Regions from separate parts of the Caballeronia sp. AZ7_KS35 genome, predicted to be linked through region 2. Evidence: predicted binding sites of a transcription regulator. Region 2 holds the regulator's gene; each other region holds the start of a gene.
What was found. The regulator HrcA, encoded in region 2, represses chaperone genes, less so after heat shock. The targets are predictions, from matches to a motif close to TTAGCACTCNNNNNNNNNGAGTGCTAA.

Region 1: the regulator HrcA is predicted to act here: its motif matches at 1,933-1,959, upstream of rpoH (RNA polymerase sigma factor RpoH).
Region 3: the regulator HrcA is predicted to act here: its motif matches at 2,425-2,451, upstream of NCT05_RS13835 (co-chaperone GroES).

What each region holds. Positions count from the first base shown of each region.
Region 1 is NZ_JALQDV010000001.1:464,526-468,684, forward strand. Features, by position in the region: gene nagE (N-acetylglucosamine-specific PTS transporter subunit IIBC) at 1-801, shown strand, start outside; gene rpoH (RNA polymerase sigma factor RpoH) at 933-1,868, opposite strand; gene NCT05_RS02275 (acyloxyacyl hydrolase) at 2,232-2,798, shown strand; gene NCT05_RS02280 (nuclear transport factor 2 family protein) at 2,844-3,227, shown strand; gene leuA (2-isopropylmalate synthase) at 3,244-4,159, opposite strand, start outside.
Region 2 is NZ_JALQDV010000001.1:632,954-637,112, reverse strand. Features, by position in the region: gene NCT05_RS03055 (RNA-binding S4 domain-containing protein) at 1-133, opposite strand, end outside; gene hemH (ferrochelatase) at 159-1,226, opposite strand; gene hrcA (heat-inducible transcriptional repressor HrcA) at 1,350-2,366, opposite strand; gene NCT05_RS03040 (NAD kinase) at 2,553-3,449, shown strand; gene recN (DNA repair protein RecN) at 3,480-4,159, shown strand, end outside.
Region 3 is NZ_JALQDV010000017.1:25,560-29,718, reverse strand. Features, by position in the region: gene NCT05_RS13850 (D-(-)-3-hydroxybutyrate oligomer hydrolase) at 1-841, shown strand, start outside; gene NCT05_RS13845 (DUF2242 domain-containing protein) at 846-1,622, opposite strand; gene NCT05_RS13840 (DUF4148 domain-containing protein) at 1,795-2,145, opposite strand; gene NCT05_RS13835 (co-chaperone GroES) at 2,531-2,821, shown strand; gene groL (chaperonin GroEL) at 2,917-4,159, shown strand, end outside.

The DNA.
Region 1 (4,159 bases), 170 kb from region 2:
TACGGTCTGTCGCAGCGCGGCTGGCTGGCGCTCGTGGTCGGTGCGGTGTACTTCGTCATCTATTACGGCCTGTTCCGCTTCTTTATCCGCAAGTTCAACATGGCGACGCCGGGCCGCGAGCCGGCCACGACCGACGCCGAAACCGACGTGGCCCAAACCGTCGATGGAGGCCTGATTCCGCCCGTGCCCGGCGCGGCAGCAGCCGTGTCGAACACGCGCGCTGCGAAGTACGTCGCGGCGCTCGGCGGCGCATCCAATCTGACGCTCGTCGATGCCTGCACGACGCGTCTGCGTCTGTCGGTCGTCGATTCGGAGAAGGTGTCGGAGCCGCAGTTGAAGAGCATCGGCGCGCGCGGCGTGTTGAAGCGCGGCGCGACCAACGTCCAGGTGATCATCGGGCCGGAAGCCGATCTGATCGCCGATGAAATCCGCAGCGAACTCGAGCATTCGTCGACGCGCGGCGCAACGCCCGCATCGTCGACGCCGGCGCAACCGGTCGCGGCAGCGGTGAGCGGCGACCAGACGCCCGGCCCGCTCGATCCGGACCCGTTCCGCTGGCTCGCGGTGTTCGGCGGCGCGACCAACGTGGTATCGCTCGACGCGGTTGCGCAGACGCGCCTGCGCGTGGTCGTGCGCGATCCGTCGTCGGTGGATCGTCAGCGTTTGTCGTCGCTGGATGTGGCGTGGGTGTCGGCGGATACGTTCCACATCGTCGTGGGCGCGGCGGCGCAGCGCTATGCGGCGCAACTGTCCACGCGCTTGTCCGGCAACGGCGGCGGCGCTGCACCGATGCCTGCCTGAAGCGGTAATCGAAGCTCGATAACAAACGGCGCCCGCGGGCGCCGTTTGTGTTTTCAGCGAAGTGCCAAAGAAAAAGCCCGCCGTCTCGTCGACGGCGGGCTTTGCAATTTCTGCAATGGCACAGTCAATTGTTACGCGTAGTCATGCAACGCCGAGCGCATCTTCTTCATCGCGCTCGCCTCGATCTGGCGAATGCGCTCCGCCGAGACGCCGAACTCGTCGGCCAGTTCATGCAGCGTCTTGCCGCCCGAGCCGTCGTCCTGCACGTCGAGCCAGCGCGCCTTGATGATGCGGCGGCTGCGTTCGTCGAGCGATTCGAGTGCATCGGCGAGGCCGTCGCTTTGCAGCCTGTCGTGCTGCCGCGCGGCGATGACGTTAGTCGGCTCGTTGTGCGAGTCGGCCAGATAGGCGATGGGCGCGTACGCTTCCTCGCCATCCTCGACCTGGCCTTCGAGCGCGATATCGCCGCCCGACAAGCGCGTTTCCATCTCCGCGACTTCCTCGCGCTTTACGTTCAGCTCGCTCGCGAGACCTTCGATCTCGTCCGGCGTGAACGCCGAATGGCTGGTCTTGTGACTGCGCAGATTGAAGAACAGCTTGCGCTGCGCCTTGGTCGTCGCGACCTTCACCATGCGCCAGTTGCGCAGGATGTACTCGTGAATCTCGGCCTTGATCCAGTGCATCGCATACGACACCAGGCGCACGTTTTGCTCTGGGTCGAAGCGCTTCACCGCTTTCATCAGACCGATGTTGCCTTCCTGGATCAGGTCGGCGTGCGGCAAGCCGTAACCGAGATAGTTACGGGCGATCGACACGACGAGGCGCAGGTGCGAAAGCACCAGCTGGCGCGCGGCGTTCAGGTTGCCCTGCTCGCGGAATTCGGTGGCGTACTGTCGTTCCTCCGCCTGCGAAAGCATCGGAATACGGTTCACTGCTTGTATGTATGAATCGATGTTGCCGATCTGGCCGGTCAGCATCGACGACTGTGCGTACGTCAGCGCGCCTGCCGAAGATGCCTTGGCAGGTGCCGAGCTCACAACATTCGGAAGGGTCATCGCATTGGTCACGCTCATAAGCTCCTTATCAACAATTCACGTGCCGCTTAACGACCGCGGCAAGTCAGACACGATATTAGCACTCCAGTCCATCGAGTGCTAAGTGTTAGAGCAGAGGGGAATGTGGGAGTTCCCACAAAAACTATCGAATTTGCGGGTTCAATAGGACGGACTGTTGCGCGAGTAGCGGAAGAAACTACCGGAGGCTGAAACGTTTTCGCATGATTTACCTTACTTGCCCACTGTCGCGATCAAAAATTCTACAAACTGGGACGCGCTGATGCGATTTCTGCAAATGTTTTAAAACGTCACTAGAATCGCCAAGCGACAGCAATTTACGAAACACACCCGCTATCCGAGCAAATTGGGGTGCAAATGCATAAAAACAAGAGTTCGTGGCCCCGCCCGCTAGTGCGCGTGGCGGTTTGTACTGCATTGGGTCTCGCGTCGGCGGCGGCTCATGCCGACCGATTCGGTGTCCAGATCGCCGGCGGCGTCGCCGACCACGACATCAAGAAGGCCGATCTCGGCCTGTCCTGGGATCCGGGCCTCACCTGGTGGGAGATCGGCGGTTTTCACTTCACGCTCATCGGCGAAGGTCACGTGTCCTACTGGCACACGACCGAGGACAACGCCGTGCATCCGAACATATGGGAATTCGGCATTACGCCAGTGCTGCGCTTCGTGAAGAGCTCGGGCTACTTCCGGCCGTTCATCGAGGCGGGCGTCGGCGTGCGGCTGCTCTCGCACACGCGCATCACCGAGGATTTCAGCGTCGGGTCGGCGTTCCAGTTCGCGGACATGGTGGGCGTCGGCATGATCTTCGGGTCGAAGCAGAGCTATCAAGCGGGATTTCGCTTTCAGCATCTGTCGAACGGCGGTATCAAAGAGCCGAATCCTGGTATAAATTTCAGCCAGCTATATCTGCAATACAACTTCTGACGAGGCGCCGGCGCATCGGTTCCTCGACACAAGGGGAATCGACAGATGCCGGCAAAAACCATTGAGGCCATCCGCGGCCTCGAGCGCGATCGCTTCCGTGCCATGGTCGAGGGCGACGGCCCGGCGCTGGACGCGCTGCTGGCCGAGAACGTCAGCTACGTCCACACGAACGGCAAGCGGGAGACGAAGCGCCAGTTCATCGACGCGATCACCGCGGGCCGCCGCCGCTATCGGCAGATCGAAATTCAGTCGCAGGATGTGCTGCCCGCCGGCCGCGATACGTGCCTCGTGTCGGGCCGTGCGCTGATCGAGATGGAATCGAAGAACGGCGCGCTGCTGTTTCCGATCGCCTACACCGCCGTCCATGTGCAGACCGAAGGCCAATGGCAGCTGCTCGCCCTGCAGGCGACGCGCGTGGCGCTCGAATAGCCACGCGCGCCGCCCATCACGCTTCCACGGCTTCGTCTTGCCGCAGGTTGTCCACGACGCGCCCGGAGCGGTTGACCGCGCTCACGACGGCATCGGCGACCGCGAGCGCCGGATTCGCATGCACCGCGACGCCGAAGCGCGTCGGCCCGTCTCCGACACGACAGCCGACGAACGCCGCCGTGTCGCCGTTCGCCGTCACGGACGTCTCGAACCAGTTCACGCTCGCGTCCACGCCGAGCGCGGCGGCGACCGCCTGCGCGTGAGCGTCGCCGCTCGTCGCAGCCACTACGGCCGGTAATGCGACGCGCCTTTCGAATACCGTAAGCGTCGAAACGTCGATGCGCGATACCGGCCCGCCCGCATCGAAATACTCGCGCTTGAAGAGCTCGCAGATCGCTTCGCCGCTGATTTCCGCGCCGGATGCATCGGTGACTTTCTGGACGGCGTGGCTGAATTCGATCTGCACGCGGCGCGGCGGCGTGAAGCCGAGACCGCGTTCGAGCAGATACGTCGAACCGCCCTTTCCGGACTGGCTGTTCACGCGGATCACGGCGTCGTAGCTGCGGCCGAGATCGGCCGGATCGATCGGCAGATAGGGCACTTCCCACACCGTGCCCGGCACGCGCTGCGCGAAGCCCTTGCGGATCGCGTCCTGATGCGAACCCGAAAACGCGGTGAACACGAGATCGCCCGCGTACGGATGGCGTGGATGCACCGGAATCTGATTGCAGCGCTCGACGACGCGGCGCACGGCGTCGATATCGGAAAAATCGAGGCCCGGATCGACGCCTTGCGTGTAGAGATTCATCGCGAGCGTCACGAGATCGACATTGCCGGTGCGCTCGCCGTTGCCGAAGAGGCAGCCTTCGATGCGATCCGCGCCAGCGAGCAACGCCATTTCCGCCGCCGCGACGGCCGTGCCGCGATCGTTA
Region 2 (4,159 bases):
CCCCGCCGATCTTCACGCGGCCTTTCTCGACCGCATCGCTCGCGAGCGAACGCGTCTTGAAGAAACGCGCTGCCCAAAGCCACTTATCGATGCGCAAACGCGCGCCAGGTTCCGTCGAAATCTTGTAGTTCATGGGTGAATGCCTGAAAAAGCCGCGCTCAGGCCACTGCGCTGAGCGGCTGCACAGTCTGCACGGGCCATCCCTGAAGATGTTGCGCGGCGATCTCGCCCAGTGCCTTGATCCACGCGGGCGCTGAGTTCAGGCAGGCAATCCGGTGAAAATGCTTGCCGCCCGCCTTCAGAAATTCGTCGCGCACCTCGATGCCGATTTCCTCGATCGTCTCGAGACAATCCGCCGTGAAGCCGGGACAGAACACGTCCACACGAGAAACGCCGCCCGCGCCGAGCTCCGCGACCGTCGGCGCGGTGTACGGCTGAAGCCACTCCGCCCGCCCAAAGCGCGACTGGAACGTCACGCGGCATTCGACCGGCGTAAGCCCGAGCGCGGCCATGAGCAACGAACCGGTCAGCTGGCACTGGTCGTGATACGGATCGCCGAGATCCATCGTGCGCTTCGGCACGCCGTGGAAGCTCAGCACGAGCTTGTCGCCCGCGGCGAAATCCGGCTGGCCGTGATGCCGCCAATAGTCGCGCACCTGCTCCGCGAGCGCCGCGATATACGCCGGATGATCGGCGTAATGGCGGATCGTGCGGATTTCCGGCTGATTGCGCACGCGCTTGAGCGCGGCGAACGCGTCGTCGAACGCGGTGGCCGTCGTGGACGACGAGTATTGCGGATACATCGGCAACAGGAGAATGCGGTCGGCGCCTTCGAGCTTCAGCTGATTGAGCATCGCGCCGATGCCCGGCGTGCCGTAGCGCATCGCATAGTCGACGATGACGTGATAGTCGTTCGCCGCGAAGAGCCGCCGCAAGCCGTCGACCTGCTTTTCCGTATGCACGCGCAGCGGCGAGCCTTCGGGCATCCACACTTGCGCGTACTTCTTCGCCGATGCGCGCCCGCGAAACGGCAGGATCAGGCCGCGCAGAATGAATTGCCACACGAATGACGGAATTTCGACGACGCGCGGATCGGACAGGAATTGCGCCAGATACTTGCGCACCGCCCGCGGCGTGGGCGCGTCCGGCGTGCCGAGATTGATCAGCAGCACCGCGACGCGATGCGAAGCGCTGGGCTGCGAGGGCAACTCGAGGTCGAAACGCATAAGGGAAGCGAGCCTGAAGATGGTCGTCGGAAAAGTTGAGGACCATTATAGCGGCGCGTTTCCGGACGCATCATTGGCCGAACGGCCTAGTGGCGCGCTCTTTCGCGGCGCGCCAAGATGGCGTCACTGATGACTGAGCGACATCGACAGCAAACGCGCGGTGATATCGACGATCGGAATCACGCGGTTGTACGCCATGCGCGTCGGGCCGATCACGCCGAGCGTGCCGACGATCTTCCCGTTGACCTCGTATGGCGCCGTCACGACGCTCATTTCCTCGATCGGCACGAGATTGCTTTCTCCGCCGATGAAAATCTGCACGCCTTGCGCGTGACTCGATACATCCAGCAATTGCAGGAGGCTCGTCTTTTGGTCGAACAAATCGAAAAGCTTGCGCAGCCGCGCCATGTCGGACGAAAGGTCCGCCACTTCGAGCAGGTTGCGCTCGCCGGAAATCAGCACGGTGTCAGTGGGGTCCGTCTCGGCGGTGCTCGCGACCACGGCCGCCTGCATGAGCGCGGTCATGTCGCCGCGCAACTGATCGATTTCCTCGCGCAAACGGCGGCGTACTTCGTCGAAGGACAGGCCCGCGAAATGCGCGTTGATGTAATTGGAGGCTTCTACGAGTTGCGAAGGCGAATAGTCGCGTTGCGTGGCCATCATGCGGTTCTGCACGTCGCCTTCGGGCGTCACGATGATGAGCAGAATGCGCTTGTCCGACAGCCGCATGAACTCGATCTGCTTGAACATGTGGCTCCGGCGCGGCGTGAGCACGACGCCCGCGAACGAAGACAGATTGGACAGCACGCTCGCCGCCGCCGCGACGATCTTCTGCGGCTCCTCGCCTTGCAGGCGAGTCTTGACCGCGGTGGTCATGGCCTCGTCTTGCGGTGCTTCTACAGTCAGCATCGTGTCGACGAAGAGCCGGTAGCCGCGCGGCGTGGGAATGCGTCCCGCCGACGTATGCGGGCTCGCGACCAGCCCGAGGTCTTCGAGATCCGACATGACGTTGCGGATCGTCGCGGGGCTCAGTTCGAGGCCCGAATGACGTGATAACGTGCGCGAACCGACCGGCTGACCTTCGGCGATGTAGCGCTCGATCAACGTTTTGAGGAGGGTTTGTGCACGTGGGTCTAGCATGGGGAAATTTTAGCTCAACGTGTCGGATAGCGGCGAGCCGCGCCGGGTGGTCGGCATTCAACGTCCGCTCCATTCTAGCGACAAACGGCGAGCCTGCCCGCGTCATGCCGCACGGTCTCGTCGCGGCGCGCCCGGCGGCCATCGCCCACGGTTCTTTTCGCTCTCTGACTATGGTGTAATGCCGGCATGGAAATTGGCCAATTCAAGACCGTCGCCCTCGTGGGGCGCACCAACACGCCGGGCATCGAGGCGCCGCTGAGATCGCTCGCCGATCTCCTCAGAAGCCAGGGCTTCGAGGTCGTCTTCGAGGCGGGCACCGCGAAGGACGTCGGCGTGACGGAGTTCCCGGCGCTCTCCATCGCGGAGATGGGCGCGCGCGCGGACGTTGCAATCGTGCTCGGCGGCGACGGCACGATGCTCGGCATCGGACGGCAGCTCGCGCCGTATAAAACACCGCTCATCGGCGTGAATCATGGCCGGCTCGGCTTCATCACCGACATTCCGCTCAAGGCGATGCAGGAAATCGTCCCGCAAATGCTCGCCGGCCAGTTCGAGCGCGAGGAGCGCAGCCTGCTCGAAGCGCGCATCGTGCGCAACGACAAGCCGATCTACCACGCGCTCGCGTTCAACGACGTCGTGGTGAATCGCAGCGGCTTCTCCGGCATGGCGGAGCTGCGCGTGTCGGTGGACGGCCACTTCATGTACAACCAGCGTTCCGACGGACTGATCGTCGCGACGCCGACCGGCTCGACCGCCTACGCGCTGTCGTCGGCGGGGCCGATCCTGCATCCGCAATTGCAGGGCTTCGTGCTCGTGCCGATCGCGCCGCATTCGCTGTCGAACCGGCCGATCGTGCTGCCCGACGATTCGAAAGTGACCATTCAGATCATCGGCGGTCGCGACGTCAACGTGAACTTCGACATGCAGTCGTTCACCGCCGTCGAACTGAACGACGCGATTGAAGTGCGGCGCTCGAAGCATACGGTGCCGGTGCTGCATCCGGTCGGCTACAGCACGTACGCCACGCTGCGCAAGAAGCTGCACTGGAACGAGCATCCGTCGCAGGATTCGTCCGCTCTCTGATCTGCCAGAACTTCCTTCCCCGAAGCGTCCATGCTCCGTCATCTTTCCATTCGAGATTTCGTCATCGTCGCCACGCTGGATATCGATTTCGATCCAGGCTTCACGGTCTTTTCGGGTGAAACCGGCGCGGGCAAGTCGATCCTCATCGACGCCCTCGCGCTCACGCTCGGCGCGCGCGGCGACGCGAGCGTCGTGCGCGCCGGTCAGGCGCGCGCCGACATCACCGCCGAATTTTCGACGCATCCGCTCGTCGTGCGCTGGCTGGACGAACACGCGCTCACGCAGGACGCCGATTCGGTCATGCTGCGGCGGGTGATCGATTCGGGCGGCCGCTCGCGAGCGTTCATCAACGGCACGCCCGCGACGCTCGCGCAGTTGCGCGAAGTCGGCGAAATGCTCGTCGATATCCACGGCCAGCACGCGCATCAATTGTTGATGCGACCGGACGCGCAACGCGAACTCTTCGACACGCACGCGCAGTTGCTCGACACGGCCGGCGCGGTGAATCGTGCCTGGCGCGCGATGCGCGACGCGCAGCAAGCCGTCGAGACCGCCCAGAATCGCGACCGCGAGCTGCAACTGGAACGCGAGCGTCTCGCGTGGCAACTGAGCGAGTTCGACAAGCTCGCGCCGCAGCCCGGCGAATGGGAAGAAGTGAGCGCGGAGCATCATCGGCTGTCGCATTCGGCGAGTCTCATCGACGGCGTGCA
Region 3 (4,159 bases), on a different contig from region 2:
GGCGACCGATGCGCTGAACCGTCTGCATCAGGCAGGCTACGAGAGCGATTCCGACACGCTGCACGCGCCGATGTGGGATTCGCAGGCGGTGCCGGCCGTCGCCGTCACCTACGCCGATGCGTACATGAAAGCGAGCGTGCTCGACAATCTCTGCGAGTTCAGCTTCGGCACGACCAGCGCGGCGACGGGCGCGGCCGGCGTCACGCCGCTCGTCTCGCCGATGCCGACGATCTTCGGCAACGGCAACGGCGTGCCGCCGACCAACGGCATCAACCTGGTCTACAACGCGGGAACGACGGGCGCGGCGGATCATCGGCTGGCGACGCCCGATGCGAGCTACGCGGGCGCCGCCTGCCTGCGCGCGTTATGGACGAACGGCAACGCGACGATGGCGGGCAGCGTCAATGCGATCCGCGTGAACGCGAATCTGCGCGGCAAGCCCGCGATCATCGTGCAGGGCCGGGCGGATGCGCTCGTGCCGATCAATCATGCGTCGCGGCCGTATCTGGGTGCGAATCGCGTGGCGGAGGGAAGCAAGAGCCAGCTTTCACTGTATGAGATCACGAACGGTCAGCACTTCGACGCGTTCCTGAGCGTGGCGGGCTTCGACACGCGCTTCATTCCGGTCCACTACTACGACATTCAGGCGCTCAACCTGATGTGGAACCACCTGAAGAACAACGCGCCGCTGCCGCCGTCGCAGGTGGTGCGAACGGTCGCGCGCGGCGGCAAGGCGGGTTCGGCGCCCGCCCTCACGACGTCGAATCTGCCGCCCATCGCGACCGATCCCGGCGCGAACGCGATCTCGGTGGCGGGCGGCATCGTCAACGTGCCGAACTGACTGTTCAGTGCGTCACGGTGGCCGCAGGCACTGCGGCCGCCGACGCCGCCGGGACTTCCGACGCGCCAGCCGCAGGCGCAGGCGCAGCCGCAGCCGCATCCGCATCCGGCCTCTGGATCGCGGTCGCGGCGGCGGGCGCCTGCACGACGATGGGCGTCGGCGTCAGCTCGGGCGAACTCACGATGATCGACGGCGCGAGCGGCTTGCTTTTCACTTCGTCGCCGGCGACGGGCGCGCTGCGCGGCACCGTGTTCAGATAGTGGCCCATCAGACCGAAGAATCGGTCATAGAACTTGCCGGCGGGCACGGTCTCGCTGGAAATCTTGACCATCGCGTCGCTGTTCGAGCGGATCGGCAGCGACAGCGAGCCGAGCACGCTCAAGCCCACGCTCGCGGACGTGTCGCTCTTCTTGAGCGCATAGCCGTCCTGCACGGCGTTCACGTACGCGATGCTTTGGTTCGTCGCGTTTTCGCCGGGCGTGCATACGACGTGGAACGAGACGACGACGTGCGTTTCGGCGCTCGGCTGGAAATTCTTGGTCGCGTCGACGGTGTCGGGCTGGCCCATCGTCGTGAGGAAGCCTTGCGACAGCAGCGCACGCCGCGCGGCCTCGCAGGTTTCGTTGACGGTGGCGTCGAAATTGTGCGCGAACGGGCTTACGCCGGTGCTGAACAGCTCCTGCTGATAGCTCGGCGTGGTGGCGGCGCGGCCGCCGCACCCGACAAGGGCGGTCAGCGCGAGCGACACGAACACGAGACGCGACGATGCGAGAGATGACATGAGCGGCTTAAGACGGAGAGCGAGAGGAACGAAGAGAAGCAGGTGAAGATTGTAGTGCCAGCGGTATCACCGACGAAAAAGCATAGGTCTTAGTTCCTTCAGCAAGCGAAAAGCCCGGCACGCGAGGCCGGGCTTCGTCGGATGCGGCGTCGCGCGCCGCTTTGCGTTTCGCTTACGGACGATTGAAGTCGACCGGATTGGCATCGGCGGCGGGACGGACGATACGGCTCAAAAAGCCGACGCGCGCCGGTTTCCCCGATGCCGACGCGCCATCGCTCACGCCGCCAAACGACGCGTTCGATGCGCTTTGTTGCGCGGCCACGCGCGCTTCGGCAGCCTGAATCTCGGCGGGATACGTAGCTTGATCGGCCATCGGCTTATAGCCGGCGCGTTCGAGCTGGACAAGCTCGGCGCGCACTTGCGCACGGGTGGCAGGACCGTCTTCGCGCGCTTGCGCAAAAGCCGGCGCGGCGAGTACGGCTGCAATGGCGATGGCGGGAACGATTGATTTGAACTTGAACATGATGACCTCCGGATGCTGTTTTAAGGAACGTCGCGGCGGAGTGTGTGTCTTTCCGTTGCATCGTCGTTGAGATGCAGTCTAGGCTCCGGACGACCTAGGAAAAACCCTAATCCGACGAAATCACTTTTGTCGAATCGACATTAATTCTGTCAATCGGTTTGTGATTTCGATTGAGCTGATTTCCCGCCTATGGACGCAGTGCCGTTTTTCAAGAGCCAGGCTGCTTAAGCGTTTTCCCGACCTTCGCGTCCTTGAAATTGTCAAAGTCGCTCCATATAATTGGCACTCACTGCACGAGAGTGCTAACAAGATTGCCGTCCGGCGAGACTCTTCTCAAAGGACGGGTTTTCCCGCGTTTTCAGTCTCAATCAAGAGAGGAGTGTGTATGAACCTTCGTCCTTTGCACGATCGCGTCATCGTCAAACGTCTGGACCAGGAAACCAAGACCGCATCGGGCATCGTGATCCCTGAAGCAGCCGCTGAGAAGCCGGATCAAGGCGAAGTCCTGGCCATCGGCCCGGGCAAGCGCGATGACAAGGGCGCGCAAATCGCCCTCGACGTGAAGGTCGGCGACCGTGTTCTGTTCGGCAAGTACGCTGGCCAGACCGTCAAGGTCGACGGGCAGGAACTGCTCGTCATGCGCGAAGAAGACATCATGGCCGTTCTGGTCAAGTAAGCATCTTTCCTGCACGTTCGGCTTCGTCTGCCTGAGCCGCTCCTCCGAGCGCCGCAGCGAAGCCAGCAAACCGAATCGAATCAAGGAGTTTGGATATGGCAGCTAAAGAAGTCACTTTTGGCGATTCCGCACGCGCCAAGATGGTCGAAGGCGTGAACATCCTGGCCAACGCGGTCAAGGTCACGCTGGGTCCGAAGGGCCGCAACGTCGTGCTCGAGCGCTCTTTCGGCGGCCCGACGGTCACGAAGGACGGTGTGTCGGTCGCGAAGGAAATCGAACTGAAGGACAAGCTCCAGAACATGGGCGCGCAAATGGTCAAGGAAGTTGCTTCCAAGACCAGCGACAACGCAGGTGACGGCACCACGACCGCTACTGTGCTCGCGCAGTCCATCGTTCGCGAAGGCATGAAGTACGTCGCATCGGGCATGAACCCGATGGACCTGAAGCGCGGCATCGACAAGGCCGTGGCTGCAGCAATCGAAGAACTGCGCAAGATCAGCAAGCCCTGCACGACGAACAAGGAAATCGCGCAAGTCGGCTCGATCTCGGCGAACAGCGACACGTCGATCGGCGAGCGCATCGCTGAAGCGATGGACAAGGTCGGCAAGGAAGGCGTCATCACCGTCGAAGACGGCAAGTCGCTGCAAGACGAGCTGGACGTCGTCGAAGGTATGCAATTCGACCGCGGCTACCTGTCGCCGTACTTCATCAACAACCCGGACAAGCAAGTCGCCGTCCTCGAAAACCCGTTCGTGCTGCTGCACGACAAGAAGGTTTCGAACATCCGCGATCTGCTACCGGTTCTGGAACAAGTCGCGAAGGCTGGCCGTCCGCTGCTGATCATCGCTGAAGACGTCGAAGGCGAAGCGCTGGCTACGCTGGTCGTCAACAACATCCGCGGCATCCTGAAGACGGTTGCTGTCAAGGCTCCGGGCTTCGGCGACCGCCGCAAGGCCATGCTGGAAGACATCGCGATCCTGACCGGCGGTCAAGTCGTCGCGGAAGAAACCGGCCTGACACTCGAGAAGGCAACGCTGGCTGAACTGGGCCAGGCGAAGCGCATCGAAGTGGGCAAGGAAAACACGACGATCATCGACGGCGCTGGCGAAGCCGTGAACATCGAAGCTCGCGTGAAGCAAGTGCGCAAGCAGATCGAAGAAGCGACGTCGGACTACGACCGTGAAAAGCTGCAAGAGCGCGTGGCCAAGCTGGCCGGCGGCGTTGCGGTGATCAAGGTCGGCGCTGCGACCGAAGTCGAAATGAAGGAAAAGAAGGCACGTGTCGAAGACGCACTGCACGCAACGCGCGCAGCTGTGGAAGAAGGCATCGTGGCAGGTG